4 regions of the Streptomyces sp. NPDC088254 genome follow, and region 2 is predicted to be linked to each of the others. Evidence: riboswitches for the same ligand, from Rfam matches in the RefSeq annotation. Region 2 holds a riboswitch; each other region holds the start of a gene.

Region 1 (7,363 bases), on a different contig from region 2:
CGGGTGATCAAGGCCGCCCAACGCCTCGGGTTCACGCTGGACGAGGTCGCCGAGCTTCTGGGGACCGTCCGCCACCGGCACGGCCGTCCCGTCGCGAGGCTCCAGGAGCGGGCCGCTGCCAAGCTCGCCGAGGTCGACGCGAAGATCGCCGACCTCACCACCATCCGCACCGCCCCGGCAGCGGCGGTCGAAGCCGGGTGCGACGACCTGACCGTATGCGCCGGAAGTACCTGCTGTCCCATCCCCTTCACCGCCCTCGCCGAGGAGAACCGCCATGCCGGCCCCTGCTGCTGACCCCGCCCTCCCCCACCGCGCCCCCAAGGCCCTGGGGGCCTGGCCGCCCTTGCGGGTGTTGTCGGGGCCGGGGCGGGGGTGGTGGTGGGCTGGCTGCCCGCCGCCGTCGTGCTGGCCGTGCCCGCCGCCGTCGTGCTGGCCGTGCTCGCCGCCGGGACCCGGTGGCTCGGCCGACGCCGCCACTCATGCTCCTGCGCGCCGAAGGCCGATGGTGAGAGCGGGTGCGGCTGCAAGGCGTCCGGAGACCCGCTGAAGATCGCGGGCGCGGGCCGCCGGTAGGGTCCGGCGGTATGACTGTCGCTCGTTCCGTTGCCCTGTTCGTCGTCGCCGCCCTCTTCGAGATCGGTGGCGCTTGGCTGGTGTGGCAGGGCATCCGCGAGCACAAGGGCTGGATCTGGATCGGCGCCGGTGTCCTCGCCCTGGGCCTGTACGGGGTGGTGGCCACCTTCCAGTCCGACGACAACTTCGGCCGCATCCTCGCCGCGTACGGCGGGATCTTCGTCGCCGGGTCGATCGCCTGGGGCATGATCGCCGACGGCTACCGCCCCGACCGGTACGACGTCGTCGGCGCCCTGGTCTGCCTCGCCGGCATGGCCGTGATCATGTACGCGCCCCGCAGCCACTGACCCGCGCCACGGACCCGGACCCCGACAGCGTGAGCCGCACCGTGCAACTTCCCACTCTGTCGCACTCCGGACGCAGCGGGGAGGCGAGCACCCTGGCCGTTCCAGGAATCCCCATCAGCCTGGCCCTCGTCGCGCACTTCGATCCGCTCCACCGGCACGTCGCGGCCGGCCGGTGCAGTGGTCACCCGCTCGCGGGCAAGTGGGGCGTTCGGGCAGTCGGGAAGCGTCAGCAACGTGATCCGCACTCTGCTGTCCTCCGAGCTCACCGCCTGTGGTCAGCACGTCGGACCTTCCAGTGCACTGGAAGGTCCAGGAGCCAAGACGGTGTACGCCAGCATGGGCTTCAGGCCGCTCGCCGCGTCCGGACCGAGATCGCGGCGGACGAGCCCTCAGGAACCTGGTCGGCGGTCCGGCCCTGCCCGTCTTCGGCTGCACGCCGCTCGCCTTCCGGAGGGCACGCGCCGCGCCCCTCCTCGGTAAGGCCGCGCCCCAAGGCAGTTCGTCGTCTGACGCCCCCAACGCTGCCCCTCGCAGTTGTGGCCGGTCCCACAAAAGTGGGTCTGGCGGGGCCGTAGCCGGTTCTGCGATGCTTCGGTCCGTCAAGCGACGGCGGAACGAGGAAGCCGGTGAGATTCCGGCACGGTACCGCCACTGTGTAGGGGGAGCGACTCCACCCATGGCCACCGCCCCGTCCGGGGCGGGAAGGCCGGAGAAGCTGTGATCCCGAGTCAGGAGACTCACGCCGTCGCACCTCGAAGTACGGGGCGGATTTCCCCAGGAGAGGCGGTGGCACCCATGTGCCTGCGTATGTGTGGTGGCAGCTTCGCGCTGCCTGTGGCCCTTCGGAGTCGGCCTGCCCGGCTTGACGCACGAGTCGGTTCTCTCAGCTTCTGACGACCTCCTCCCTCAGCGGGTTCCTTCCCATGCGCCGCACCACGCGCCCCGCCATGCCGGTGCGCACTGCCTACGCACGCCACCAGGAGTCACCGTGTCCGTACGTTCCGCCATGCCCGGCCACCGTCAGGTCGCCGCTGCGGCATTCCTCGCCGCCGCCTTCACGCTGACCGCGTGCGGCGGCGACTCCGGCCCACCCGCCGACGCCAAGGCCCAAGCCGCCGGCGAGGGCTGCATCAAGGACTTCGACCCGGCCAAGGACTACTTCCCGGTCAAGTCGACGGTGAAGCACGCCGAGAACTTCACGCTCCGGTACGAAAAGAGCTACCAGGTCCTCACCGTCAAAGAGCCCTTCCCCAAGGGGAAGCCCGAGTCGTACGTACTGGTCAAGTGCGGTGCTCCGAAGCCGAAGCTGACCGGCGAACTGGCGTCCGCACAGCAGGTCACCGTGCCCGTCAAGAGCCTGTACTCCGCCTCGACGACCCACCTGCCGCTGCTGACCGAGACCGGCACCCTGGACGTGCTGACCGGTGTCGCGAGCGCCACGGCCATCTCCTCCGCCGAGGTGATCGAGCGGGTGAAGGCCGGCAAGGTCACCGAGTACGCCAAGGACCGCACGCTCAACGCCGAGACGGTCATCGGCGCCAAGCCCGACGTGCTGATGACCCAGGGCACCGACGACCCTCAGTACCCGAAGCTGCGTCAGGCGGGCATCGCCGTGGTCGCCAACGCCGAGTGGCTGGAGGCCAGTCCGCTCGGGCGTGCCGAGTGGGTCAAGGCGATGGCCGCGCTCACCGGGGCGGAGAAGCGTGCGGGTGAGGTGTTCGACACCATCGAGGGCGATTACCGGAAGGTCGCAGAGAAGGGCGCGCAGGCGGTCAAGGCAGGCAAGGCCGTCGAGGTCCTGCCCGGCACGATGTACCAGGGCACGTGGTCCATGCCCGCCGGCGGTAGCTACGCCGCCCAGCTGATCAAGGACGCGGGCGGCACCTACCCGTGGGCCGGCGACGAGGGCACCGGCGGCCTCCAGCTCAACTTCGAGGCCGTGTACGCCAAGGGCGGCCAGGCTCCGGTATGGATCGCTGACCAGCAGTGGAAGTCCACCGCAGACGCCGTGAAGGCCGACAGCCGGTACGGGCAGCTGAAGGCGCTGTCCGGCGGTGCGGTCTGGACGAACACGAAGGCGCTCGGCCCCGGAGGGGGCAACGACTACTTCGAGCGCGGCGTGCTGCGCCCGGACCTGGTACTCGCCGACCTCTTCGCGCTGATGCACCCGGACCAAGCGAAGGGCCACACCTTCACCTTCTACCAGCCGGTGCCCAAGGCGTGACGACACACCCGGCAACCAAGGCGACCCCCGCTTCGGACGTCCCGCGGGCGATAGGCCCGGGACGACGGCGCCTAGCCGTCGTCCTCGCCCTCGCGGCCGGTACCGCCACACTGTTCATCCTCGCCGTCGCGACCGGCTCCCATCCTGTGCCGGTCGCGGAGGTGGTGCGGGTCCTGTTCGGCGGCACCGCCGAGGACCCGCGGTGGACCGTGATCGTCGAGCAGGTCAGACTGCCGCGCGCGCTGACCGCAACCGCAGTCGGTGCCGCCCTCGCGGTGGCCGGCGTACAGATGCAGACGCTGTTCCGCAACGCGCTGGCCGACCCGTTCTCCCTCGGGGTGAGTTCGGGCGCCAGCATGGGTGTGGCCGCCGTGGTGGTCGGCACAGGCGGCGTCACTGGCAGCTTCACCGGCGACCTGGCCGGGCTGGGGCGCGTGGGCGTCGTCATCGCGGCCTCGCTCGGCGCCGCCGCCGTCCTGGCCCTCGTCCTGCTGCTCTCCCGATGGGTGCGGTCGGCCGTCACCCTGCTCGTGATCGGAGTCATGATCGGCTCGGCCGCCACCGCGGTGGTCGGCGTGATGCTTGTCTACGCCCGGCCCGAGCGCGCCCAGCAGTTCGTCGTGTGGGGCCTGGGCAGCTTCGGCGCCACGACCTGGCCCGACCTCCACGTCATGCTGCCCGTCGTCGGCGCCGGCCTGCTGACCGCGCTGCTGACCGCCAAACGCCTCAACGCCCTGCTGCTCGGCGAGGACTACGCCCGCACCATGGGCCTGAACGTGCGGCGCAGCCGCGACCTCGCCCTGTTCGGCACAGCGCTGCTGGCGGGCGCGGCAACAGCGTTCTGCGGGCCGATCGCCTTCCTGGGCCTGGCCGTCCCACATCTGACGCGGGTGGCGCTGGGGACCTCGGACCACCGGGCACTGATCCCGGCGTCGATGCTCGCCGGGGCGTTCCTCGCGCTGGCGTGCGCGCTGCTGAGCCAGCCCCCGGGAACGGATTCCGTGCTGCCGCTCAATGCCGTCACCTCACTGTTCGGCGCCCCCATCGTCATCGCGTTCCTGATCCGCAGCCGTCGCGGCGTACAAGGAGTGGCCTCGTGACCGACACGATGACCGAACCCCTCACGGACGCGGCCGCTGTACCGGGCCGCCACGGCGGCCTCACCACCCAAGGGCTCGCTGTCGGCTATCGCACCCGGTCACCGCGCGGGCGCACAGCCGGCCGGTCCGTGCTGTCGGGACTGGACCTTCAGGCGCGGGCCGGTGAGCTGACCGTACTCCTCGGGCCCAACGGCGCGGGCAAGTCCACGCTGCTGCGGACCCTGTGCGGGCTCCTACCGCCGCTCGACGGCCGGATCCGGATCGGCGGCTGCGACCTCGCACAGACGTCGCCGACCGCGCTCGCCCGTCGGCTGGCGGTCGTCCTCACGGACCGGGTGGACCCCGGGCTGCTGTCCGTACGCGAACTGGCCGGCCTCGGCCGCCACCCGCACACCGGGTTCACCGGCCGCCTCACGGCCGCGGACGACGCGGTTGTCGAGTGGTCGCTGGAAGCAGTGGGCGCTGGACACCTGGCCGAACGGCCGGCTGCCGAACTCTCCGACGGCGAACGTCAACGCGTCCTGACCGCGCGCGCCCTCGCCCAGGAGCCCGACGTCGTCCTTCTCGACGAGCCGACCGCCTTCCTCGACGTCCCCTCACGAGTGGGTCTCACCGTACTGCTGCGCGACCTCGCCCGGAACAAGGGACTGACCGTCGTGGTCAGCACCCACGACCTGGAACTGGCCCTGCGGGTGGCCGACGCCGTTTGGCTCGTCGACCGCGAATCCCGCGTTCACTCCGGGGCGCCCGAGGACGTGATCCGCAGTGGTGCCGTCGCGGGGGCTTTCGACGCCGACCACCTCGCATTCGACCCGGTCTCCGGCACCTTCGGACTGCGCCGCACAGCACGCGCCGCAGTGACGGTGGACGCGCCGATCGATGTGCGCCCGCTCCTCGAACGCGCCCTCGCCCGGGAAGGACTGGCCGTCGCCGGGCCGGGCAGTTCGGCCGCAGCTCCCCGGCTGAGCTGGGACGGAGCAGACCGCCTCACCCTCACAGGACCGGACGGCCAGGTCGTCCGCGTCTGCGGCTTCCACGAGTTGACGCGGACGGTGCGGACGTGGTGACCGCGGCCCTCACCCCCGACACCTTGGCGTGGATCTCCACAATTGGCCCCTACTTCGCGGTGGCCACCGGCCCCCGCCCCGAGGCCCCCGGCTTTCGGCCGCTGACCGACCTGTACGCAGACCCGCATGCCCTGGAGGAATGCGTCCGGACCGTCTCCGGGCGGCTGGGCACCGACCAGCCCAGGGTGGCCGCGTCCACGCTGCACCTGGGCACCGCATCCCGGCTCTGGTCGATCGCCCTGGCCTGCGCCGCACTCTCCGGCCGCGTCCCCGATCTGGGGCCCGACCGGCTGTGGTGGCGCCTGCCCTCCTCCGGCCCCCTGGACCTTTGGCTGCCCGACCTGCAGGAACTGGACCAGGAACCGCATCCGGCCCTGCACCACACCGTCGCCGTCCAGAACCTCGTCCCCTGGGCCGACGCCGTACGACGCGTATCCGGCGTCTCCCCGCACACCCTGCGCGGCAACGCCGCTTCGGCGCTCATCGGAGCCCACCGCGTCCTGCTCGCCAGGGCAACGCACCCTCTCGTCCCCGTGGTGCCCCTCGTCCGCGCGCTGCTGGATCAACCGCCACTGGCAAGGGCCGGCCGGCTTCGCGTCACTCCCGCCGGGTCGCTCGCCTTCCGACGCCGTAGCTGCTGTCTCTACTACCGCGTGCCGGGCGCGGGTACCTGCGGCGACTGCGTCCTCAACCCCAAGGAGAAGACCACCTCATGACCACCACCGAGCCGACCGTCGTCGAATCCCCCGGCGGCGGCACCCAGCACGTCTGGCCCCTCCCGGTCGACGAGGCCGCCCTCCTCGACCTCGTCACCACCGTCTTCACCGACCACTGGCAGCACATCCACTTCGGACCAATCATCGAAGGCGCCGCCTGGGAGGTCGGCGCCCCGAACGCCCCGACCGCTATCACCATGAACGACGGCTACGCCACCGTCGACTTCGGCGCCTGGCACTTCCACCTGTGCATCGGCGAGCACACCGCCTCCGGCCCGGAACTGGGCCGCATCCGACGCTGCTCCCGCGCCGAGCTGTACCGCAGCCTCGGCTCTGACGGCTCTCCCGTCAGCTGGGGAGTCCGCCTGTTCAACGGCCGCGACGAGCAGATGATGACCGTCCTCCTGCCCAACCCGTTCCTCACCGACCGTCAAGAGATCCTCGATGCCCCCGACTTCACCCGCCTCGCCGCGTGGGACGCCCTCCGCGACCGCTTCCTGAGCCTGTCGCCCGACCCTCTCGACCGCTCAGGCAAGGGGTTCCGGCACAGCGGCTGACAGGCACCCCGCTTCTGCCCCTCTCGGCAGAACAGCCGCCGAACTCGCACTTGACACATCATCAGAATCAGCGTCAGCCAAACATGCAGAGCCACGGACCATGATCGCGTCCTCCGTGGCCGACGAGGCGTGGGCCGCCGAGGTGACCTCGGGTACGGACGGGCCCTACCTGTTCGTCGCCGAGGCCGCACTTCTCTACCTGGATGAGGCCGCTGTCCACCAGGTCGTCGATCTGCTCACCGACCGTTTCCCCGGCTGCCTGCTCGCCCTCGACACCGCAGGCCCGGGCTTCTTCGACACCCAGGAGCAGCACGACGCGCTCAGCCGGGTCGAGGCCCGCATGCGTTGGCACTGCCCCGACGTAGGGACCCAGCTGGCTCACTGGAGTCCCGGCACCGAGACGGTGGCTTCGCACACCCTCACCAGCCTGCCCGCGCCTCTGCCGGCCCAGCTGCCACTCCCCTATCGGCAGATGGTGTCGGCGCTGGCATCCCAGAAGCTCCCCCAGGCCGAGGGTTACCGGCTCGGCCTCATGCGCCTGCCCTCAGATCCGCCACGCCTTCGGTGACGCCGATGCCGGCTGTGACCCCGCCGAGTCGCAGCCGGCATCCACGCCCGCGTCGCGGGCGCCGGCATCACCAGGAGGACTTGGTGACCCCCGGCAGGAAGCCGGCGTGCGCCTGCTGGCGCATGTTGACCCGCGACAGTCCGAACTTCCGCAGGTGTCCGCGGGGCCGGCCGTCCACGCTGTCCCGGTTGCGCACCCGGGTCGCACTGGC
Region 2 (7,363 bases):
CGGCCGGCATGTGCCGATGACGGGAGTCGACCTCCCCCAGATGGGCCGACCGCCAGGCCGAACAGCGCGTTGTCGCGGCCACCTGTGCGGGCCACGCCGTGCTGCGCGGCTCCCCGGACGCCCTCACCCCCGAGCTTCGCGCCTCTGGCGACCATCGCATGGACAAGCCCGCCCGTCCTCCTGCCCGCGCCAGTGCTGTGACCGCATAGGTGGACCGGATTGGCGGTTGGAGCGCGGAATCGATGCGGTCACAACACTGGGCAGTCCCTTATCGCATCAATGGGCCCCGCCGGGGAAAAATGCCCGACTTCGCCGGGGCGTACGTGACTTGTGCCATGCTCGGCCTCTGTGGGGGACACATTAGGACTCGGAGCAGTGCTGCCCAGTGGCCGCTACCGGATCGAGGCGAAGCTCGGCAGTGGCGGCATGGCCGACGTCTTCCGGGCCTACGACACGAAGTTGGCCCGGATGGTCGCCCTCAAGACGATGCGGACCGGCCTGTCGTTCGACGACGGGTATCCGGCCCGGTTCCGGCGTGAGGCGCAGGCCATGGCAGCCATCAGCCATCCGCATGTGGTGGCGGTCCACGACATGGGGGACGAGCCCGTCCCGTACATCGTGATGGAGCTCGTCGACGGCCGCAGCCTCGACGATCTGCTGCGCGCAGGGCGTCCCCTGCCGGTGGCGCAGGCTCTGCATCTCGCATCGCAAGTGCTGGCCGGGCTCGCCGTGGCCCACGCGCACGGGCTGGTCCACCGTGACATCAAGCCGGGGAACGTGCTGCTGGCGACGGACGGGACGGCAAAGGTGGCGGACTTCGGCATCGCGCGGGCCGTCGAGGGGGCCGGGACCGCCATCACGCGAACCGGCCTGCTGATCGGCACCCCGCACTTCATGTCGCCCGAGCAGGTGCTGGGCCGCTCAGACATCGACGGCCGGTCCGATCTCTACTCGGTCGGTGTGATGCTGTTCCAGATGCTTGCCGGGCGGCTCCCCTTCGAGGCGGACTCCGGCTATGCGATCGGATACCTGCACCTCACCGCTCCGCCGCCCACCCTTGCCTCCCTGGGCATCACGGCAGACCCGGCGGTGGAGGCCGTACTGGCCCGCGCCCTGGCGAAAGAGCCCGCCCACCGCTACCCGGACGCGGAATCGATGCGCGCGGCGCTGCACCAGCCCGCCCCCACGGCCCGGACGCGACAGGCCCCCTACGTGCCTCCGCGACCGCCTCAGCCCCCGCCGACCGCCGTCCCCCGCGGTCGGCTATCACGCGCCCGCCGGCTACTCATCGCCCAGGCAGCCTGCCTGCTCGCATGGCTGCTAGGAGCCCAGAGCGATGCGGCCTGGCTGGCGGCCCCCGGGGCCCTCGGGGCTCTCATCGTCGCGTTGCCGGGGCTGTGGACGTCATGCTCGGCGGCGTTTCGGCATCGCAGACCATGGAGCACGGCCGTCAAGATCAAGACGACTGCCGCCATGGCTCTTCATGGAGGAGTGGCGCTCTTCCTCCTGACGGCCATTATGGTTGCGCTGGTGGCTCCAGCCGGGCTGTGACCGCATACCTTCGCCGGGTTGGGCGGGGGTGGGGCCATTAATGCCAGCTACCTGGACGAGGCATCCGCCTGTGCTCGGCTCGTGCAGCCGCTGTCCGACCGCAGCAATCCGTTGATCACGGCGTTCCCAGCCGAGCTTGCAAGCGATGCCGAGGCAGTTCTGGCGGTGATGCCTGATTCTCGGCTCCAGCCGCATGCCTCGTTCTCGGTCGCTGTCGAGGGCCAGCAGGTTTCGATCCCCGGGCGCCTCTCCAACGACGAGCCGCCGACTGCCAGGGTGGTGCGCCTGGTCCGCGTTTTCCGTCCCGCTGTTCGCTGAATTCCGACGCGTACGGGTATCTCCTCGGCCAGGCGCGCGAGTTGCCGGTCGTGGTCCACGCCGGTGACTTTCGAGGTTCCGCAGCAGCAGTCCCGGCAGACGACGACGCGGCACGGTGCCGGTTCGGCGGCTGTGCGCTCCGTTCCGACTGCTTCAGGGCGTTGTCGAGGCATCGCTCGTCGCACTCCTCTCCAGGGGAGATCCGTCCCGGACGGCTGGGCGCAGGAAGCGGATCACGGGGTGGCCGGGGTCGTGGGTCACCTGGGCACGGACGCCGTAGACCTGCTCGATGAGGGCGGGGGTGAGAACCTCGGCCGGGGTGCCCTGCGTGACGGCGCGGCCGTCGCGCAGGACGAGCAGGCGGTCGCAGTACATGGCGGCGAGGTTGAGGTCGTGCAGGGCGATCACCGTGGTGACCGGCAGGCCGGCGATCAGTTCCAGGAGGTCGAGCTGGTGCTGGATGTCGAGGTGGTTGGTGGGCTCGTCGAGGAGGAGTTCGCGGGGTTGCTGGGCGAGAGCGCGGGCGATCTGGGTGCGCTGGCGTTCGCCGCCGGAGAGAGTGTGCCAGGACTGACCGGAGCGGTCGGCCAGTCCGGTGCGCGCGAGGGCCTCGGTGACGGCTTCCGCGTCGGCCGTGGTCGGGGGCGTCCAGGCGCGGCGGTACGGGATGCGGCCGAGGGCGCCGACGTCCCGGACGGTCAGCTCGGTCTGGGTGTCGGCGTGCTGCTCGACCGTGGCGACACGGCGGGCGGTGGCACGGCGGCCGACCTCGGCGAGCGGGCGCCCGTCCAGGGTCACGACTCCGGAGGTAGGGGCGAGGACCCCGGCCAGCAGCCTCAACAACGTTGATTTTCCTGAGCCGTTGGGGCCGAGCAGGCCGACGGTCTCGCCGGGGTGCAGGGCGAGCGTGACGCCGTCGACGACGACCTTGTCGCCCAGGCGCCGTACGACGTCGTCCGCGTGCAGGCTGCTCATGTCCTTCTCCGTCCTCGGTAGAGCACGGCCACGAACGCCGGTACGCCGATGAGGGACGTCACCACGCCCACCGGGACCTCCTGCGGGTCGAGGACGGTACGGGCCAGGGTGTCCACCCACACCAGGAAGACAGCGCCGGTCAGCGCGGTGACCGGCAGCAGGCGGGCGTGCCCGGATCCGGTGAGGGCCCGGGTGGCGTGCGGCAGGACCAGGCCGACGAAGCCGATCGCGCCGGCGCAGCTGACCAGGGCGGCGGTGAGCAGGGCGGTCGCGCAGAGCAGGACCAGGCGGGTACGGGCGACCCGGACCCCGAGTCCGGCGGCGGCATCGTCCCCGAAGGAGAACGCGTCGAGCGTACGGGCGTACCCGAGGCAGACGACGAGCACCGCAGCCAGGACGGCGGTGCAGAGCAGCACCTGTCCCCAGTCGGCGCCGGTGAGCGAGCCGAGGAGCCAGAACAGCACGCCCCGGGTGGTTTCGGCGTCGGCGGAGGTCAGCACGGTGAACGAGGTCAGCGCGGAGAACAGCTGCATGGCCGCGACGCCGGACAGGACGACCCGGTCGGTGCTGGCTCCGAGGGTCTGGCTGAGCAGCAGCACGAGGGCGAAGGAGAGCAGCGCGCCGAGGAAGGCGCCCGCCGACAGGGACACCGCTCCCCCGCCCACGCCCAGCACGACCACGGCGACAGCGCCGGTGGAGGCGCCGGAGGAGACACCGAGCACGAAGGGGTCGGCGAGCGGGTTGCGCAGCAGCGACTGCATGACCGCGCCGCACACGGCGAGTCCGGCCCCGCACACGGCGGCCAGCAGGGTCCGCGGCATCCGCAGGTTCCACACGATGCCGTCCCGCAGCGGCGCCAACTCGCTCTCGCCGAGTCCGAGATGGGCCGCGACGGACGCCCAGACGTCCCCCGTGGAGATGTCGGCGGGGCCGATCGTCACGGCCACAGCGAGCGAGGCGATCAGCGCGGTCAGTCCGCCGCCGGTCAACAGCGCTGTGCGCAAAGTCACTTGGCGAGCCCGAAGTCACGCAGCCCGGCGGCGACCTTCTCGATTCCCTCGATCGTGCGAATGGATGGGTTCATCGCCTGCCCGCTGAGCAGGACGTACCGCTTCTTCTTCACGGCGGTGAGGTTGCGGGTGGCAGGGTTCGTCTCCAGGAAGCGGATCTTCGCCTTGGCGGTTTCGGCGGTCTGCTGCTTGCGGGTCAGGTCCCCGATGACGATGACGTCCGGGTCGCGGTCGGCGACGGTCTCCCAGTTGATCTGGGGCCATTCGTCGTGGGTGTCGGCGAAGGCGTTCTTCGCGCCCACGGCACGGGTGATGGCGCCGGGCGCACCGCAGCAGCCGGCGAGGTAGGGCGACTGGGAGTTGGCGAACCAGTACATGAGGGAGACGTCTGAGGCGTGCAGTCCGGCAGCGGCTGTGCTCACCCTCTTCTTCAGCGAGGCGACGAGCTCTTCGCCGCGCTTTTCGACGCCGAACGCCCGTGCCAGGTCGCGTATCTCCCCGTACACGGCGTCGAGCGTGAGGGGTGTGGAGCGCGATCCGTCGCCGCCGCTGTCGTTGTCCTTGCCCGCCGCGCAGTCGGACGGCGAGACGTAGGTCGGCACGCCCAGCTTCTCGAACTGCTCGCGGGTGGCGACGCCGCCCTTGCCGAGGGTGGAGACGAAGGAGGCGGTGACGAAGTCGGGTTCGGCGTCCAGGACCTTCTCGAAGGAGGGGTTGTTGTCGGCGAGGCGCGGCACGGTGGCGTTGGCCTTCTCCAGGCCCTTCATCACCGGGTCGGTCCAGGTCGCCGTGCCCGCCATGCGGTCGGCCAGGCCCAGGGAGAGCAGGATCTCGGTGGTGCCCTGGTTGAGTGAGACGGCCCGCTTCGGGGCCGACTTCATGGTGACCTTGTTCCCGCAGTTGTCGATGGTGACCGGGTAGCCGGTGGCCGCGGCCTTCTCGGTCTTCGCGTCGTCGCCGTCGGCGGAGCCGCAGGCGGTGAGCAGCAGGGCGGAGGTGAGAAGCAGGGCCGGGGTACGGAGGAGGGCGGGGGTGCGGAGCACGGGCATGCCTCGGGGGTCGGGGCTCGTTCGCGGAGCCTGGCCTACGGGTGTCCCCCGCGCCGGGGCGCGGAGGTGCCAGCAGGTCTTCGGACTCGGGTTCGTCCGGCCGGGGCGCCTTCCCGGTCTCCCAGTGGCGTGCGTGCCCCGCCCGTCCCCCTCACCGCTGCGCGTCAGTTCCGGATTCGCACCGGATTCCCTGGCCTCGGGTGTGGCTCGACTGGCCCGTCGAGGCTATCAAGCCCGTCGTACGGTCAGATCGTGCGCTCGGTCACGGGGTAGGGAACAAAGGTGCTGGTGTTCTCGGGGCGCTGGGCTACCGCTTCCAGTGGAACTGGGCTGCGCCCACCCCATGGGCCCGCTCCGGCTCGCGGACCTGATCGGCCTGGACACCGTCGCCTCGATCGCCCAGTCCCTCTACGACGAGTTCCGCGAGCCGCTCTACGCCCCGCCGCCGCTGCTCCAGCGAATGGTGGAGGCCGGTCTCCTCGGCCGTAAGACCGGCCGGGGGTTCCGCATCTACGACCAGGACTGAGGGCCTGGTACGACGCGGGCTGAGGGGCCCGCGACCGCCGCCGCGGGGTGAGGGTGCCGCGCGGCGCGGGGCGGGGGAAGGGGTGGGAGACGCGTGCGCGACGTTTCCCGCCCTCGGCCCGTTTCACACCCGTCACCCGCGTGCACCAGCTCACCATTCGAATGATGGACACGGCCCTCCGGACGCGTAGCCAGCCCCTTACGCTGACTGGTGCAGCTGGTTCGCCCCGTCCGCCAGGCGGGATGCGTCGCAAGAGGGAACCCGGTGGGAATCCGGGACTGCCCCGCAGCGGTGAGCGGGAACGACCGCCGTCATACGCACTGGATCCGAGGTACAGGGTCTGGGAAGCGACGGCCAGTAGGTGTCCTCCGGACCAGGAGGGCGTGCCCGCAAGTCCGAAGACCTGCCACTGCCCGTGTGCGAACCACTCGTACGCGGACATCCCGGTGACCTCGTGGGCGGGTCGGCGTACATACCGAGCGCACGACCGCGCTGTGCAGCGCAAGGTCGCCTCCGCCCGGTTCCGTCACCCCTTCGCGCTCGCGTCCCGTCGCCGGGATCTCAGGGATTCGTCTCGCGAAGGAGATCTCCGTGACCACCAAGTCCGCAGCCGCGGCAGCCCGGGCCACCGTGTACGGCTACCCCCGCCAGGGACAGAGCCGGGAACTGAAGAAGGCGATCGAGGGCTACTGGAAGGGCCGCGTCACCGCCAACGCGCTCCAGGACACCGCCGCCGAGCTGCGCCGCAGCAACTGGCGGCAGCTCGCCGACGCCGGCATCCACGAGGTCCCGACCGGCGACTTCTCGTACTACGACCACGTCCTGGACACCAGCGTCATGGTGGGTGCGATCCCCACCCGCCACCGGGCCGCCGTCGACGCCGACGCCCTCGACGGCTACTTCGCCATGGCCCGCGGCACCCAGGACGTCGCACCGCTGGAGATGACCAAGTGGTTCGACACCAACTACCACTACCTGGTCCCCGAACTCGGCCCGGACACCGTCTTCATTGCCGACACGACCAAGCAGGTCGCCGAGCTGAAGGAAGCCCTCGCTCTGGGCCTCACGGCCAGGCCCGTCGTGGTCGGTCCGGTCACCTATCTCCTGCTGGCCAAGCCCGCCCCCGGCGTCCCCGCCGACTTCGAGCCGCTCACGCTCCTCGACCGCCTGCTCCCGGTCTACGCCGAAGTCCTCGCCGACCTGCGCGCGGCCGGTGCCGAGTGGGTGCAGCTGGACGAGCCCGCGCTCGTCCAGGACCGCACCCCGGCCGAGCTGAACGCCGCCACCCGCGCCTACCGCGATCTCGGCGCCCTCACCGACCGGCCCAAGCTGCTGGTCGCCTCCTACTTCGACCGGCTCGGCGACGCCCTGCCGGTGCTGGCGAAGGCTCCGGTGGAGGGGCTGGCCCTGGACTTCACCGAGGGCGCCTCCGCCAATCTCGGCGATCTCGCCTCCGTGGGCGGACTGCCGGGCAAGCGGCTGGTCGCAGGCGTGGTCAACGGCCGCAACATCTGGGTCAACGACCTCACCAAGTCCCTGTCCACCCTCGGCACCCTGCTCGGGCTGGCCGACCGGGTCGACGTGGCCGCCTCCTGCTCCCTGCTCCACGTCCCGATCGACGCCGCCGCGGAACGCGACATCGACCCGCAGATCCTTCGCTGGCTCGCCTTCGCCCGCCAGAAGACGAGCGAGATCGTCACCCTCGCCACGGGCCTCGCGCAGGGCACAGGCGCGATCGCCGGCGAACTCGCCGCCAACCGGGCCGATCTGGCCTCCCGCGCGACCTCGCCGATCACGCACGACCCCGCCGTACGGGCCCGGACCGCCGCAGTCACGGACGCCGACGCCCGCCGCTCCCAGCCCTACCCCGAACGAGCCACCGCGCAGCGCGCGCACCTCGGACTGCCGCTGCTGCCGACAACGACCATCGGCTC
Region 3 (7,363 bases), on a different contig from region 2:
GATGGTGCTCGCCGGCTGGCGCACGGTGATCGTGGCCCGTCGTCGTACGGGCACGGGGAGCGGACGATGACGGCCGCACGCGTCCTGCGGGTGCTGGCCGCGCTCGGCCTGACGACCGCGGCCGTCGCCGCAACCGGCCCTCCTGCCTCCGCAGCCCCGCAGCCCATGGGCCGCTGCACCACCACCTCCGGCGCGGTCCTCGCGGTCGACTTCAGTCACTGGGGTGGGCCGATCATGCGCTCCTGCGGTACGACCCCGACCACCGGCTACGAGCTGCTCAACCAGGGTGGCTGGCGCACTACGGGCACCGGGCACGACGGTCCGGCGTTCATCTGCCGCATCGGCTACAGCGGGTACAAGGGCGGCAAGCAGTACCCCACCCCCGCGCAGGACGACTGCGTGCTCACGCCGCCCGCCTCCGCCTACTGGTCGTACTGGCACGCCGACCCGGGAGCCCGGGACTGGACGTACAGCCAGCTGGGCGCGATGCTCTACAAGCCCAAGCCGGGCAGCGTCGACCTGTGGATCTTCGGCGGCACGAACATCGAGGGCACCGAGGGCCGGCCGAAGGTCACCCCCGACCAGTTGCGGGCCCACAACACCAGGCCGCAGGGCGACGCGGGCAAGCCCGCGTCCACGCACAAGGCGTCTCCGCTGCCGCCCGACGTGAACACCGGCCCGGCGCCCGAGCGGCGGAACACCGAAGCTCCGGCATCCGCGTCGCCGAAGCCGAGGAAACCGAAGAAGCCGAAGCCCGGCGAGACCGCCGGCCCGACGCCCTCTCCGACGCCCAGTGCCATCAGCAGCGGGCCGGCCGCGGCGGCGGCGAGCACGGGCACCAGGGTGGTCGACGCCGAACCGGCCGCCGAGGCCCGCCACGACTCCGGCTCCCTCGTTCCCGTCGCCACCGGCGCCGGACTCGTCGTCCTGATCGGCGGCGCCGCGGCCTTCGTAGCACGCCGACGCCGTCGTACCGAGTGACCGCTGTGGCTCGTACGACCGTCGAGGCAGCCTCGGCCGCCCCGTCCGGACCCGCGCCGGACCGGGGTGGCCGACGCCTGCCGCGCACCCTGCACCCCGTGGCCTGGTGGGTGTGGGCCCTGGCCCTCGCCACGGCCGTCAGCCGGACCAACAACCCGCTGCTGCTGTTCCTGGTGCTCGCGGTCCTCGGCTACGTCGTCACTGCGCGACGGACCGAGGCCCCGTGGGCTAGGGGCTTCAAGTACTATCTCTACCTGGCGCTGACGGTCGTGACGATCCGCGTCGCCTTCCGGGCCGTGTTCGCCACGGGCATCACCCCGCACGACCACTTCCTCTTCTCGCTCCCGCACATCCCCACCCCCGACTGGTACGCCGGCATCAAGATCGGTGGCCCGGTGTCGCTGGAGGCACTGCTGTCGGCGGCCACCGACGGACTGCGGCTGGCCTGCATGCTGTGCTGCATCGGCGCCGCCAACACCCTCGCCAACCCCAAGCGCGCGCTGCGCGTGCTGCCCGGCGCCCTGTACGAGCTCGGCGTCGCGGTCACCGTCGCGATCAGCGTGGCACCACAGCTCGTGCAGAGCGTCCAACGCGTCGTGCGAGCAAGGAGGTTGCGCGCGGGGCGTACCAAGGGGATGAAGGCGCTGCGCGGCATCGTGATCCCCGTCCTGGAGGACGCCCTCGAACGCTCCCTGCGGCTGGCCGCGGCCATGGACTCGCGCGGATACGGCCGGGCGGGCACCGCGACTCGCCGCTCCCGCCGCATCACCGGAGTGCTGATGCTGCTCGGCATGTGCGGCCTGTGCTCAGGGGCGTACGGGCTCCTGGATGCCACCGCCCCCGCATTCCTCGGGCTGCCGGCGATGTCCGCCGGAGCCGTACTCTGCGTCGCGGGCCTGCGACTCGGCGGCCGGCGCGTCACCCGCACCACTTACCGCCCCGATCCATGGCGCCTGCCCGAGTGGGCCGTCGCGGGCAGCGGCGTGGTCTCCGCCGTGCTGCTCTTCAGCAACCTCGGCTACGACCCGGCCCAGCTCAACCCGACCTTCTACCCACTGACCTGGCCCGGCCTGCCACTCGTGCCGACCGCCGCGATCCTCCTGGCCGGCACGGCCGGATTCCTCGCACCTCCGCCCAGCCCCGTCCAGAGAGCCGAAGCCTCGTGATCACGTTCGACCAGGTCACCGTCCAGTACGAAGACGCGGCGGGGCCCGCCCTGCGCGATGTCGACCTCACAGTGAAGGAGGGCGAACTCTGCCTCGTCGTCGGACACACGGGCGTCGGCAAGTCGACGCTTCTCGGCGCCGTCAACGGGCTGGTCCCGCACTTCACCGGCGGCACCCTGTACGGCCGCGTCACCGTCGACGGCCGCGACACCGCCGACCACCCGCCCCGCGAGCTCGCCGACGTCGTCGGCGTGGTCGGCCAGGACCCCATCGACGGCTTCGTCACGGACACCGTCGAGGAGGAACTGGCCTATGCGATGGAGCAGTTGGCGATCCCTCCAGGCACCATGCGCAAGCGTGTCGAGGAGACCCTTGACCTGCTCGGCCTCGCCGACCTGCGCCACCGTGCCCTGCACGAACTCTCCGGCGGCCAGCAGCAGCGCGTCGCCATCGGCTCGGTGCTGACCGCCCACCCCCGCGTTCTGGTCCTGGACGAACCCACCTCGGCGCTCGACCCGACCGCGGCGGAGGAGGTCCTCGCCGCCGTCACCCGGCTCGTCCACGACCTCGGTGTCACCGTCCTGATGGCCGAGCACCGCCTCGAACGCGTCGTTCAGTACGCGGACCGCGTCATCCACCTGCCCGGCGACGGCCACGCCCGCGTCGGCTTGCCCGCCGAGATCCTGCGTACGTCCACGATCGCACCGCCGATCGTGGAACTGGGCCGGGCCGCGAACTGGACTCCGCTGCCCCTGTCCATCCGCGACGCCCGCCGGGCCGCCGCCCCCCTCCGGGCCAGGCTCGCCGATCACACGCCCGTCTCGGTCCGGCCGCCGGTCCCGGACGGCGAACGGACATGCCTGCTGGCCGCCCGCGGCGTCACGGTCTCCTACCGCGGTGTCGCCGCTGTACGCGAGGTGGACCTCGACCTGCATGCGGGCGAGGTCATCGCGCTCATGGGCCGCAACGGATCCGGCAAGTCGTCGCTGCTCTGGGCCCTGCAGGGTTCCGGGCCGCGGCGAGCGGGAAGCGTACGCGTGGCAGGTGAGCACGGTGGCGGTACGGACCCCAGGGCCGCGTCGGCCGTCGAGGCCCGCCGGCTCGTCGGCCTGGTCCCGCAGACTCCGAGCGACCTGCTGTACCTGGAGAGTGTCAAGCAGGAACTCGACCAGGCGGACGCCGAGTCGGGCGCGGACGTGAAGGCGCGCGCCCTCCTGGACCGGCTCGCGCCCGGCATCGACGACGCCACCCATCCGCGTGACCTGTCGGAAGGCCAGAAGCTCGCTCTCGTCCTCGCCATCCAGCTCTCCGCCGCGCCGAGAGTCGTCCTCCTGGACGAGCCGACCCGCGGCCTGGACTACCAGGCCAAGACGGCACTGATCGGCATCGTGGACGCCTTGGCGGCCGAGGGCAGGGCCGTGGTCATCTCCACCCATGACGTCGAGTTCGCCGCGCGTGCCGCCGACCGTGTGGTCGTCTTGGCCGAGGGCGATGTCGTCGCTGACGGCCCGACCACGGAAGTCATCGTCTCCTCCCCGACCTTCGCCCCTCAGACGGCCAAGATCTTGTCTCCGCTGCTGTTCCTGACGGTCGAACAAGTGGCGCGGGCGCTGGCGGTCGAAGGTCACGACGGGGCACGCCCGTGAGGACACGCGTCGGCACCGCCATCCGGCTGACCCCGCGCGTCGGCATCGTCATGACCATGGCAGCCTTCCTCGGGCTCGTCGCCTTCTTCTGGCCGTTCGTGGTCGCGCCGGGCAAGTTCGGGTCCAACTACGCACCACCGCTCATCTTCGGTGTCCTGCTGGCCCTCGTCCTGTGCGTGGTGCTGTCGGAGATCGCCGAGGGCGGCATCGACTCGAAGGCACTCGCGATGCTCGGGGTCCTCTCCGCCGTCAACGCCGCACTGCGTCCGCTGGGCGCCGGAACCGCCGGAATCGAGACGGTCTTCTTCGTCCTCGTCCTGGCGGGACGGGTCTACGGCCCCGGCTTCGGCTTCGTGCTCGGCTGCACTTCCCTGTTCGCCTCCGCGCTCATCACCGGTGGGGTCGGGCCGTGGATGCCCTACCAGATGTTCGGCTGCGCCTTCGTGGGGATGCTCGCCGGGTTGCTCCCCAGGGCGACCGGTCGGCGCGAGGTGCTGATGCTGGCCGTCTATGGCTCACTCTCCGGCTATCTCTTCGGCTTCCTCCTCAACCTCTCCTTCTGGCCGTTCTCCCTGGACCCCAACAGCTCGATCGCCTACCTCCCGGGCCTGCCGTTCACCGAGCAGTGGCACCGCTACGTCGCGTTCGACCTGGCCACCTCGCTGGGCTGGGACACCGGGCGGGCGGTCACGAACTTCGTGTGCGTGCTGCTGGCCGGCCCCGCGGTGCTGACCACCTTCCGGCGCGCCGCGCGCAAGGCCCGCTTCCGGGCGCCGGTGCGCTTTGCAACCCCTCGGACGGCCGAATCCGACCCACGCTGACCGGGAACACCACCGGAACGCACCCTGCGGGGGTGGATTTACTAGGACGTCCAACTATATATTCGAGGGGTAGGCCCGCGGTGCAGGGAAGCCGGTGTGATTCCGGCACGGTCCCGCCACTGTGACCGGGGAGTACGCCGTCGAGCAGGACGCCACTGACGAGCTGGATGTCGGGAAGGCGGACGGCGCGCGCTGATCCGGGAGTCAGGATACCGGCCGTGGGATGTTCCGTGTTGTCCACGAGGATGGAGCTGACACACATGGCACCGGTGCGTATTCACGACCCCCGCGGACTCGGCCGTCGGCGTCCCTCACGCCGTATCCCTGTCGTCACCGCCTGACGGTTCGCCCGCCATACGCGTTCTCGCGCTGCCCCCGCACACACGTGCACGCCACCGCGTCCCTGTGTGCCGGTTCGGCGCGCCATCCCGGATCACCCGCACCTGACGAGAGCAGGCACCCATGATCCGTCCGAACGACTCCACCGACGTACGTGAGTTGACCCACTTCATTGGTGGCAAGCACACCCCGGGAACCTCGGGGTCCTACGGCGACGTGTACGACCCCAACACCGGTAGGGTCCAGGCCCGCGTGCCGCTGGCCGACCGGGCCGAGACCGAGGCGGCGATCACCGTCGCCGCCGAGGCGCAGCCTGAGTGGGGTGGGTGGAACCCGCAGCGCCGCGCCCGCGTCCTGCTGCGCTTCCTGCGTCTCGTCGAACAGGAGCAGGACGCGCTCGCCCGGCTGTTGTCGTCCGAGCACGGCAAGACCATCGCAGATGCGCACGGCGACATCCAACGGGGCCTGGAGGTGGTGGAGTTCGCGGCAGGCATCCCGCATCTACTCAAGGGCGAGTTCACCGACAACGCCGGCACCGGGATCGACGTCCACTCCCTGCGCGCCCCGCTCGGAGTCGTCGCCGGCATCACACCGTTCAACTTCCCGGCGATGATTCCCCTCTGGAAGGCCGCGCCCGCACTGGCCTGCGGCAACGCCTTCATCCTCAAGCCCTCGGAGCGCGACCCTTCCGTCCCGCTCAGGCTGGCGGAACTGTTCCAGGAGGCGGGACTGCCGGCCGGCGTCCTCAACGTCGTCAACGGCGCCAGGGAAGCGGTCGACACCCTCCTGGAAGATCCCCGCGTCGCCGCCCTCGGCTTCGTCGGATCCACACCCGTCGCCGCGCACGTCTACGCGACCGCCGCGGCCCATGGCAAACGTGCCCAGTGCTTCGGGGGCGCCAAGAACCACATGATCGTGATGCCGGACGCCGACCTCGACCAGGCGGTGGAGGCCCTGATCGGCGCAGGGTACGGCTCGGCGGGCGAGCGCTGCATGGCCGTCTCCGTGGCCGTGCCCGTGGGCGAGGACACCGCCGACGCGCTGGTCGCCCGGTTGAAGGAGCGCATCGGCGCGCTGCGGATCGGCCGCAGCGACGACCCCGAGGCCGACTTCGGCCCGCTGGTCGGCAGGGACGCCGTCGACAGAGTCCGCGAGTACATCGACCTGGGTGTCGAGGAAGGCGCCGAACTCGTCGTGGACGGCAGGGACTTCGGCCTGCCCGGTCACGAGAACGGCTTCTTCGCTGGGGCCTCGCTGTTCGACCGGGTCACCCCGGCGATGCGCATCTACCAGGAGGAGATCTTCGGCCCCGTGCTGTCGGTCGTGCGTGCCGCCGACTACGAGGAGGCCCTGCGCCTGCCCAGCGAACACCTCTACGGCAACGGCGTCGCCATCTTCACCCGGGACGGCGACACCGCCCGCGATTTCACCCGGCGGGTGAACACCGGCATGGTCGGCGTCAACGTGCCCATCCCGGTGCCGGTCGCCTACCACACCTTCGGCGGCTGGAAGCGCTCCGGCTTCGGCGACCTGAACCAGCACGGCCCGGACGCGATCCGCTTCTACACCCGCACCAAGACTGTCACCTCCCGCTGGCCGGCCGGGCTGCGCGAGGGCGCGAGCTTCACGATCCCCACGATGGGCTGAGTGCCGTATGACCATCACCCTGCTCACCGAGGACCAGCAGGCCCTCGTCGAGACGACGCTCGACTTCGCCCAGGACCATCTGGCGCCGCACGCCCTGGACTGGGACCGCGACAAGCACTTCCCGGTCGATGTGCTGCGCAAGGCGGCCGGGCTCGGACTGGGCGGCGTCTACGTCCGCGAGGAGTCGGGCGGTTCCGGCCTCACCCGCAGCGACGGCGTGCTCGTCTTCGAGACCCTCGCCTCCGGCTGCCCGTCCATCGCCGGATACCTCTCCATCCACAACATGGTCGCCTGGATGATCGACCGCTACGGCGACGACGCCCAGCGCGACCGGTGGCTGCCCCGCCTCTGCGCCATGGACGACCTCGCCAGCTACTGCCTGACCGAACCGGGCGCCGGCTCCGACGCGGCAGCACTGACCACCAGGGCCGTCCGTGACGATGACCACTACGTCCTGACCGGCGTCAAGCAGTTCATCTCCGGCGCGGGCGCCTCCCAGGTGTACGTGGTCATGGCCCGCACCGGCGGCACCGGCCCTGACGGCGTCTCCGCCTTCCTCGTCGACAAGGACGACCCCGGGCTCACCTTCGGCCCCAACGAACGAAAGATGGGCTGGAACGCCCAGCCCACCCGCCAGGTCGTCATGGACGGCGTACGACTGCCCGCCGATCGACTCCTAGGGCGCGAGGGCGAGGGCTTCCGCATCGCCATGAGCGGTCTGAACGGCGGTCGCCTCGGCATCGCCGCCTGCTCCCTCGGCGGC
Region 4 (6,965 bases), on a different contig from region 2:
CACGACGACGCCCGGGACGGCGACGGCTCCGCGTCGGCCGCGTTCTGGCGCGACGAGTACCGTCTCAACGCCCGGATCGCCCGCTACCCCAAGCCGTACGTGGCCGTCATGGACGGCATCGTCATGGGCGGCGGGGTCGGCCTCTCCGCGCACGGCAGCGTCCGGATCGTCACCGAACGATCGAGGATCGCGATGCCCGAGACCGGGATCGGGTTCGTCCCGGACGTCGGCGGCACCTACCTGCTCGGCCTGGCGCCGGGTGAACTGGGCACGCACCTGGCACTGACCGGCGCACAGATCGGCGCGGGTGACGCCCTGCTCTGCGGGCTCGCCGACCACTTCGTGCCGACGACGGCACTCCAGGGGTTCATCGACGACCTCGCCGAGATGCCTGTGCGCGACGCACTGGCCCGTCATGTACAGCCTTCTCCGTCAGGCGAGTTGGGTCGCCGACGGGCATGGATCGACTCCTGCTACGCCGCTGACACGGTCGAGGAGATCGTGGACCGGTTGCTCGCCGACGGCGGCCCGGACGCAAAGGAGACAGCCGAGACCCTCCTCGCCAAGTCGCCTACCGCCCTCAAGGTCACCCTCACCGCCCTGTCCCGCGCCCGGCGCCTCGGCCCGCTGGAGCGAGTCCTCGACCAGGAGTACCGCGTCTCCTGCGCCGCCCTCCGGCACCCGGACCTGGTGGAGGGCATCCGCGCCCAGGTCATCGACAAGGACCGCGACCCGCACTGGTCGCCGGCCACTTTGGTGGAGGTGACCGACGCCGACGTCGAAGACTTCTTCGCTCCGCTCGGCGAGCGAGAACTCGGACTCACCGGTTCGGGCGGGAGCACGGAGGTGGCCTGGTGAGCCGTACCGTCGCTTTCATCGGCCTCGGGCACATGGGCGCCCCGATGGCCGCCAACCTGGTGAAGGCCGGGCTCCGCGTACACGGTCATGACCTCGTGCCCGAGGCCGTGAACAGCGCCACGCGGGCGGGCGTGGAACCCGCGCCGTCGGCGGCCGCCGCGGTCGACGGCGCCGACGTGGTCATCACCATGCTTCCCGCGGGCCGCCACGTCCTGGACCTCTACGACACCCTTCTGCCCGCCGCCCGGCCCGGCACCCTGTTCGTCGACTGCTCCACCATCGACGTCACCGACGCCCGTACCGCCCACGACCGCGCGGCAGCCGCCGGAATGCGAACCCTGGACGCACCGGTTTCCGGCGGAGTGGTGGGAGCCGAAGCGGCCACCCTCACTTTCATGGCCGGCGGGGGAGAGACCGAGTTCGCCGAGGCGCTTCCCCTGCTCGAAGCCATGGGCAAGAAGGCCGTCCACTGCGGCGGTGCGGGTGCCGGACAGGCGGCCAAGATCTGCAACAACATGATCCTCGGCGTCTCCATGATCGCCGTCAGCGAGGCGTTCGTCCTCGGCGAGAGCCTCGGCCTGTCGCACCAGGCCCTGTACGACGTGGCCTCGACGGCATCCGGGCAGTGCTGGGCCCTCAGCGTCAACTGCCCCGTTCCCGGGCCCGTGCCGACCAGCCCGGCCAACCGGGACTACCGTCCGGGCTTCGCCGCCTCTTTGATGGCCAAGGACCTGGGACTCGCGGCAGACGCGGCCAAGGCCGGCGGAGTACACGCGGAACTGGGCCTGAGAGCAGCCGAGTTGTACGCCGCCTATGCCGAGCGAGGCGGGGCCATGCAGGACTTCTCCGGCATCGTACGTACGATCAGGGACCAGAGCGGAGCTGAGGGATGACCATGGAACCGGCCGCCGAATACGAGACGATCCTGGTCGAGCGCAAGGGCCGAACCGCCCTGCTCACCCTGAACCGGCCCAAGGCACTCAACGCCCTCAACCTGCAGGTCATGAACGAAGTCGTCGCGGCGACCGAAGCCCTCGACCGGGACCCGGGCTGTGGCTGCATCGTGATCACCGGTTCGGCGAAGGCGTTCGCGGCTGGCGCCGACATCAAGGAGATGCAGCCCCAGGGATACATGGACATGTACCTGGCCGACTGGTTCGCTGCCTGGGACCGCATCGGAGAGTTGCGCACGCCGACCGTGGCCGCCGTCGCCGGATACGCCCTGGGAGGGGGCTGCGAGCTCGCCATGCTCTGCGACATCCTGCTCGCCGCCGACACGGCCGTCTTCGGCCAGCCCGAGATCAAACTGGGGGTGATTCCCGGCATCGGCGGCTCCCAGCGCCTGACCCGTGCTGTCGGCAAGGCCAAGGCCATGGAGCTGTGCCTGACCGGGCGCACCATGGACGCGACCGAAGCCGAGCGAGCCGGACTGGTCTCCCGTGTGGTCCCCGCCGACGACCTGCTCGGCGAAGCCCTGGCCGTCGCCGAGACGGTCGCCGGCATGTCGCTGCCGGTCGCGATGATGGCGAAGGAAGCGGTCGGGCGGGCTTTCGAGACCACCCTCACGGAAGGCGTCCGCTTCGAACGCCGTCTGTTCCACGCCATGTTCGCGACCGCAGACCAGAAGGAAGGCATGGGAGCATTCGTCGGCAAACGGCCACCGGTATTCCGTCACCGCTGAACCACGAAGCCCGTGCCCGTACCGTCCGTCCGGTGGGAGAGGAAGATCACGCCGGACGGACGCGGTCTTGGCCATGCCCGCGCCACGCGGTACGGTCTGTCCGATATCGACGACGGCGAGACGGAAGCCGGTGGGAATCCGGCACGGTCGCGCCACTGTATGCGGGACCCCCTTCGGGGCGTCGCGTGAGTCAGACCCGTGGCCGTCGTCCTGTGCACCACCGAGATGGGACGCGAACTCCCAGAGGAGGTTCTGCCATGGCGCAGACCGTCGCCCAGCCGACAGCCACCACTCCCGCCGTTCCCGCCACGCTGCCGCTGAAGGCGATAGCGCCCTGGGCGGTCTTCTTCGGCGTCCTGATGCTGGTCCTGCTCTACTTCGTCGGCGCCGAGCAGGGCGCCACCTCCGTGTTCAACGGCACCGACGTCCACGAGTGGGTGCACGACGCCCGCCACCTGCTCGGCTTCCCCTGCCACTGACACGAGGGACGCCGCACACCCATGAACTCCGCAACGGTAAGAAACCTCCTCGTGCGGGGCATGCTCGCCGGCCTTGTCGCCGGTGTGCTCGCCCTGGTTGTCGCCTATCTCCTCGGTGAGCCGAGCGTCGACAAGGCGATCGCCTTCGAGGACGCCCACTCCCACGAGCACGAGATGGAAGTCGTCTCCCGCTCCCTGCAGTCCACCGCCGGCCTCGCCACGGGCGTCCTCGTCTACGGGGTCGCCTTCGGCGGCATCGCTGCGCTCGCGTACTGCTTCGCCCTGGGCCGCGTGGGCCGCTTCAGCCCGCGGGCGACCGCGCTGCTGCTGTCCGGCTGCGCACTGCTCGCCGTCTACGTCGTGCCCTTCCTCAAGTACCCGGCGAACCCGCCGTCGGTCGGCGACCCCGACACCATCAGCAAGCGGACCACGCTGTACTTCCTGATGATGCTGCTCAGCGTTCTTCTCGCGGTCGCCGCCACCATCCTGGGCAAGCGCCTGGCGCCCAGCCTGGGCACCTGGTGGGCGACAGTCGTCGCGGTGGCCGCCTTCGCCGTCGTCATCGGTCTGGCCTACGAGTTCCTGCCCGTCATCAACGAGGTGCCGCAGGACTTCCCGGCCGCCCTGCTGTGGCGGTTCCGGCTGTCCGCACTGGCCATCCAGTCCGCCCTGTGGGCCGGCTTCGGCCTGCTCTTCGGTGAACTGGCGGAACGCCTGCTGAACCCCAAGCCGGCGACGGCCACGAGCGGCCGCGCGGTTCCGGCCGCGCACTGATTCCTTCCGGACAACAGAGGGCCCTTCGGAACCATCCGGGGGCCCTCTGGCGTTCTCCGGACACCGAGTCCGACGGAAGAGCGACTACGACTCGATGTTCAGCCCGACCCGACGCGGACCACCCGGCCGATGAGCGGAGGAACCGAGTGGCCAAAACCCCCCAGCCGCGCCACATTACCCTCGGCGGCCGTGACGCGGTCGCCCTCACCCGGGAGGAATTCGACCAACTGATCGCCAGCCGACGGCAGATCGGCGGCCAGAGCGCCCGGGTACGAGTCCTCGCCCAGCAGGCCAAACGCACCGAACGGCTGCTCCACGACCTGGAAGCACTGATCGCCTCACAGGGGGAGGACTGCAGCGGGCAGGTCCACACATCGTCGACGCCCTGTGCCGAAAGTCCGTCCGCCCAGACGAGCGCCGCTGGTTCCTGCCTGCGCTGCGAGCTGGCGGCGTTGCTACGCCGTCACCGGGATCCGGCGTCCTGAACACTGGTGACCGAGTCCTAGTTGACGTCCGGCTCGCCCAAGGGACGCCCGAGCCGCAGATTCCAGCGCCCGGCCCGGCCGCTGAGCTCGGTCACCGTAAGGGGTGGCACATCGAGGCGCCAGAAGACAGCGGCGGGTACGTCCAACGCTTGGGTGATCGCCGCCCGCACCACCTCCGGCTCGACCACAGCGAGCACACGACCCTCGACAGCCGCCGCTTCCTCCAGCCACCGCCCGACTTTCCCGCACAGGACTCGTACGGACTCACCCCCGTGCGGTGCGCTCCCCGGGTCGGTGAGCCAGAGGGCCACGGCTTCCGGCTCGGCAGCCGCCACCGCCTCCAGTGTGCGGCCTCGCCAGCGGCCCACATCCAGTCCGTCCAGCTCCGGCGTCTCCACGCCGTCGAGGCCGAGCGCAGTCGCCGTCTCCCGACAGCGCACACTCGGGGACACCACCACACGCGCCGCCACGGGCAGTGACCCGGCGGCCTCACGGGCGCGGGCCGCGCCGCTGTCGTCGATCGAGTCCCCGTCGTAGAACCGCGCCCTCCGCAGTGATGGGCTCGTGGCGGGTGAGACGAAGGTGACGCGGCTGGTCACGCGGCTGCTCCTGCTCTCGATGTCATGGGTCGTGGGTGTCCACCACGCGGGACCGGAGCAGTGGGCGGTGCCCACGGCCGAGTAGGGATACGCGGCTGCCGGCGTCCCTGCGTGGCGGAGCCATCAGGGCCGGGGCGCACATGGCACCCCGGCCCAGTGAAGTGTCCGGTCAGGTCACGCGTCCGGCAACTCCCCGCGGACGGTGCGGGCGGCGGCGACCAGGTTCTCCAGGGAGGCGCGGGTCTCGGGCCAGCCTCGGGTCTTCAGACCGCAGTCCGGGTTGACCCAGAGCCGTTCGGCGGGAATGGCCTTCAGCCCCGTGCGCAGCAGGTCGGCGGCCTCCTCGGCGCTCGGGACGCGGGGGGAGTGGATGTCGTAGACACCGGGCCCGGCCTCGCGCGGGTAGCCGTGCGCGGCGAGCTCGCGGGCGACCTGCATGTGGGAGCGGGCGGCCTCCAGACTGATGACGTCGGCGTCGAGGTCGTCGATGGCCCGGACGATGTCACCGAACTCGGCGTAGCACATGTGGGTGTGGATCTGCGTGTCCGGGCGCACCCCGCCGGTCGTCAGCCGGAAGGCTTCCGTCGCCCACTCCAGGTAGGCCGGACGGCCGGCGGCGCGCAGCGGCAGGGTCTCGCGCAGTGCCGGCTCGTCCACCTGGATCACCGAGGTGCCCGCCGCCTCCAGATCATTGACCTCGTCGCGCAGGGCGAGGGCGACCTGGCGGGCGGTGTCGGCGAGGGGCTGGTCGTCGCGGACGAAGGACCAGGCGAGCATGGTGACCGGGCCGGTGAGCATGCCCTTGACCGGCCGGTCGGTGAGGGACTGGGCGTACGTCGTCCAGCGCACGGTCATCGGCTCGGGGCGGAAGATGTCGCCGGCGAGGATCGGCGGGCGGACGTAGCGGGTGCCGTAGGACTGGACCCAGCCGTGCTGCGTGGCGAGGTAGCCGGTGAGCTGCTCGGCGAAGTACTGGACCATGTCGTTGCGTTCGGCCTCGCCATGTACGAGGACGTCCAGGCCGGTCTTCTCCTGGAAGGAGATCACCTCATGGATCTCGGCCTTGATCCGTTCCTCGTAACCGGCCGTGTTCAGGCGGCCGGCACGCAGGTCGGCCCTCGCCATGCGCAGTTCGTCCGTCTGCGGGAAGGACCCGATGGTCGTGGTCGGGAGGAGGGGCAGGCGGAGGTGGGCGCGCTGGGCCGCGGCGCGTTCGGCGTAGGGCTGGGCGCGGCGGACGTCGGCCTCGGTGACCGCGGCGGCACGGGAGCGCACGGCCGGGTCGTGGGTGATGGGCGAGCCTGCCCGGGAGGCCAGGTCGGCGCGGTTGGCGGCCAGTTCGGCGGTGATCGTGCCGGTGCCCTGGGCGAGGCCCCTGGCGAGGGTGACGACCTCGCGCGTCTTCTGCCGGGCGAAGGCGAGCCAGCGCAGGATCTGCGGCTCGATGTCCCGTTCCGCGGTGGCGTCGAGGGGGACGTGCAGCAGGGAGCAGGATGCGGAGACGTCGACGTGTTCGGCCAGCCCCAGCAGGGTGCCCAGGGTGGACAGGGACTTGGACAGGTCGTTGACCCAGATGTTGCGGCCGTTGACGACGCCGGCGACCAGCCGTTTGCCTGGCAGGCCGCCGACGGCGGCGAGGTCGTCCAGGTTGGCGGCGGCGGCCTCGGTGAAGTCCAGCGCCAGGCCCTCGACCGGGGCTTTGGCGAGTACCGGCAGAGCCTCGCCGAGCCGGTCGAAGTAGGAGGCGACCAGCAGCTTGGGCCGGTCGGTGAGGAGGCCGAGGTCGCGGTAGGCGCGGCCGGCCGCGTTGAGTTCGGCCGGGGTGCGGTCCTGGACGAGGGCTGGCTCGTCCAGCTGGACCCACTCCGCGCCCTCGGCCCGCAGGTCGGCGAGGATCTCGGCGTACACCGGCAGCAGGCGGTCCAGCAGGGTGAGCGGCTGGAAGTCGGCTGGTACGCCGGGTGCGGGCTTGGCCAGCAGGAGATAGGTGACCGGACCGACCAGCACGGGGCGGGCGGTGAGGCCCAGGGCCAGGGCCTCCTTCAGCTCGGCGACCTGCTTGGTCGCATCGGCGGCGAACACGGTGTCG

Evidence for each region. Region 2 has a riboswitch for cobalamin ahead of ACIOC0_RS11005 (ABC transporter substrate-binding protein). Riboswitches for the same ligand answer to the same signal wherever they lie in the genome.
Region 1: another riboswitch for cobalamin. It lies ahead of ACIOC0_RS21455 (ABC transporter substrate-binding protein); the one in region 2 lies ahead of ACIOC0_RS11005 (ABC transporter substrate-binding protein).
Region 3: another riboswitch for cobalamin. It lies ahead of ACIOC0_RS03330 (CoA-acylating methylmalonate-semialdehyde dehydrogenase); the one in region 2 lies ahead of ACIOC0_RS11005 (ABC transporter substrate-binding protein).
Region 4: another riboswitch for cobalamin. It lies ahead of ACIOC0_RS03355 (CbtB-domain containing protein); the one in region 2 lies ahead of ACIOC0_RS11005 (ABC transporter substrate-binding protein).

Annotation. Positions count from the first base shown of each region.
Region 1 covers NZ_JBIURQ010000007.1:166,690-174,052, reverse strand. The annotation lists gene ACIOC0_RS21470 (MerR family transcriptional regulator) at 1-294, shown strand, start outside; gene ACIOC0_RS21465 (hypothetical protein) at 379-573, shown strand; gene ACIOC0_RS21460 (YnfA family protein) at 585-920, shown strand; cobalamin riboswitch at 1,496-1,682, shown strand; gene ACIOC0_RS21455 (ABC transporter substrate-binding protein) at 1,909-3,144, shown strand; gene ACIOC0_RS21450 (FecCD family ABC transporter permease) at 3,141-4,244, shown strand; gene ACIOC0_RS21445 (ABC transporter ATP-binding protein) at 4,241-5,311, shown strand; gene ACIOC0_RS21440 ((2Fe-2S)-binding protein) at 5,305-6,027, shown strand; gene ACIOC0_RS21435 (hypothetical protein) at 6,024-6,584, shown strand; gene ACIOC0_RS21430 (hypothetical protein) at 6,685-7,152, shown strand; gene rpsN (30S ribosomal protein S14) at 7,220-7,363, opposite strand, start outside.
Region 2 covers NZ_JBIURQ010000003.1:97,495-104,857, forward strand. The annotation lists gene ACIOC0_RS10980 (protein kinase) at 376-1,551, shown strand; gene ACIOC0_RS10985 (hypothetical protein) at 1,633-1,869, shown strand; partial or broken gene ACIOC0_RS10990 ((2Fe-2S) ferredoxin domain-containing protein) at 1,875-2,042, opposite strand; gene ACIOC0_RS10995 (ABC transporter ATP-binding protein) at 2,023-2,844, opposite strand; gene ACIOC0_RS11000 (FecCD family ABC transporter permease) at 2,841-3,854, opposite strand; gene ACIOC0_RS11005 (ABC transporter substrate-binding protein) at 3,851-4,903, opposite strand; cobalamin riboswitch at 4,957-5,134, opposite strand; partial or broken gene ACIOC0_RS11010 (3-hydroxyacyl-CoA dehydrogenase family protein) at 5,223-5,429, shown strand; cobalamin riboswitch at 5,630-5,855, shown strand; gene metE (5-methyltetrahydropteroyltriglutamate--homocysteine S-methyltransferase) at 6,021-7,363, shown strand, end outside.
Region 3 covers NZ_JBIURQ010000001.1:719,955-727,317, forward strand. The annotation lists gene ACIOC0_RS03305 (prenyltransferase/squalene oxidase repeat-containing protein) at 1-70, shown strand, start outside; gene ACIOC0_RS03310 (hypothetical protein) at 67-981, shown strand; gene ACIOC0_RS03315 (energy-coupling factor transporter transmembrane component T) at 978-2,147, shown strand; gene ACIOC0_RS03320 (ABC transporter ATP-binding protein) at 2,144-3,793, shown strand; gene ACIOC0_RS03325 (ECF transporter S component) at 3,844-4,614, shown strand; cobalamin riboswitch at 4,665-4,850, shown strand; gene ACIOC0_RS03330 (CoA-acylating methylmalonate-semialdehyde dehydrogenase) at 5,077-6,600, shown strand; gene ACIOC0_RS03335 (acyl-CoA dehydrogenase family protein) at 6,608-7,363, shown strand, end outside.
Region 4 covers NZ_JBIURQ010000001.1:727,926-734,890, forward strand. The annotation lists partial or broken gene ACIOC0_RS03340 (enoyl-CoA hydratase/isomerase family protein) at 1-807, shown strand, start outside; gene mmsB (3-hydroxyisobutyrate dehydrogenase) at 738-1,751, shown strand; gene ACIOC0_RS03350 (enoyl-CoA hydratase) at 1,748-2,539, shown strand; cobalamin riboswitch at 2,616-2,760, shown strand; gene ACIOC0_RS03355 (CbtB-domain containing protein) at 2,797-3,018, shown strand; gene ACIOC0_RS03360 (CbtA family protein) at 3,040-3,792, shown strand; gene ACIOC0_RS03365 (hypothetical protein) at 3,939-4,277, shown strand; gene ACIOC0_RS03370 (histidine phosphatase family protein) at 4,295-4,876, opposite strand; gene metE (5-methyltetrahydropteroyltriglutamate--homocysteine S-methyltransferase) at 5,051-6,965, opposite strand, start outside.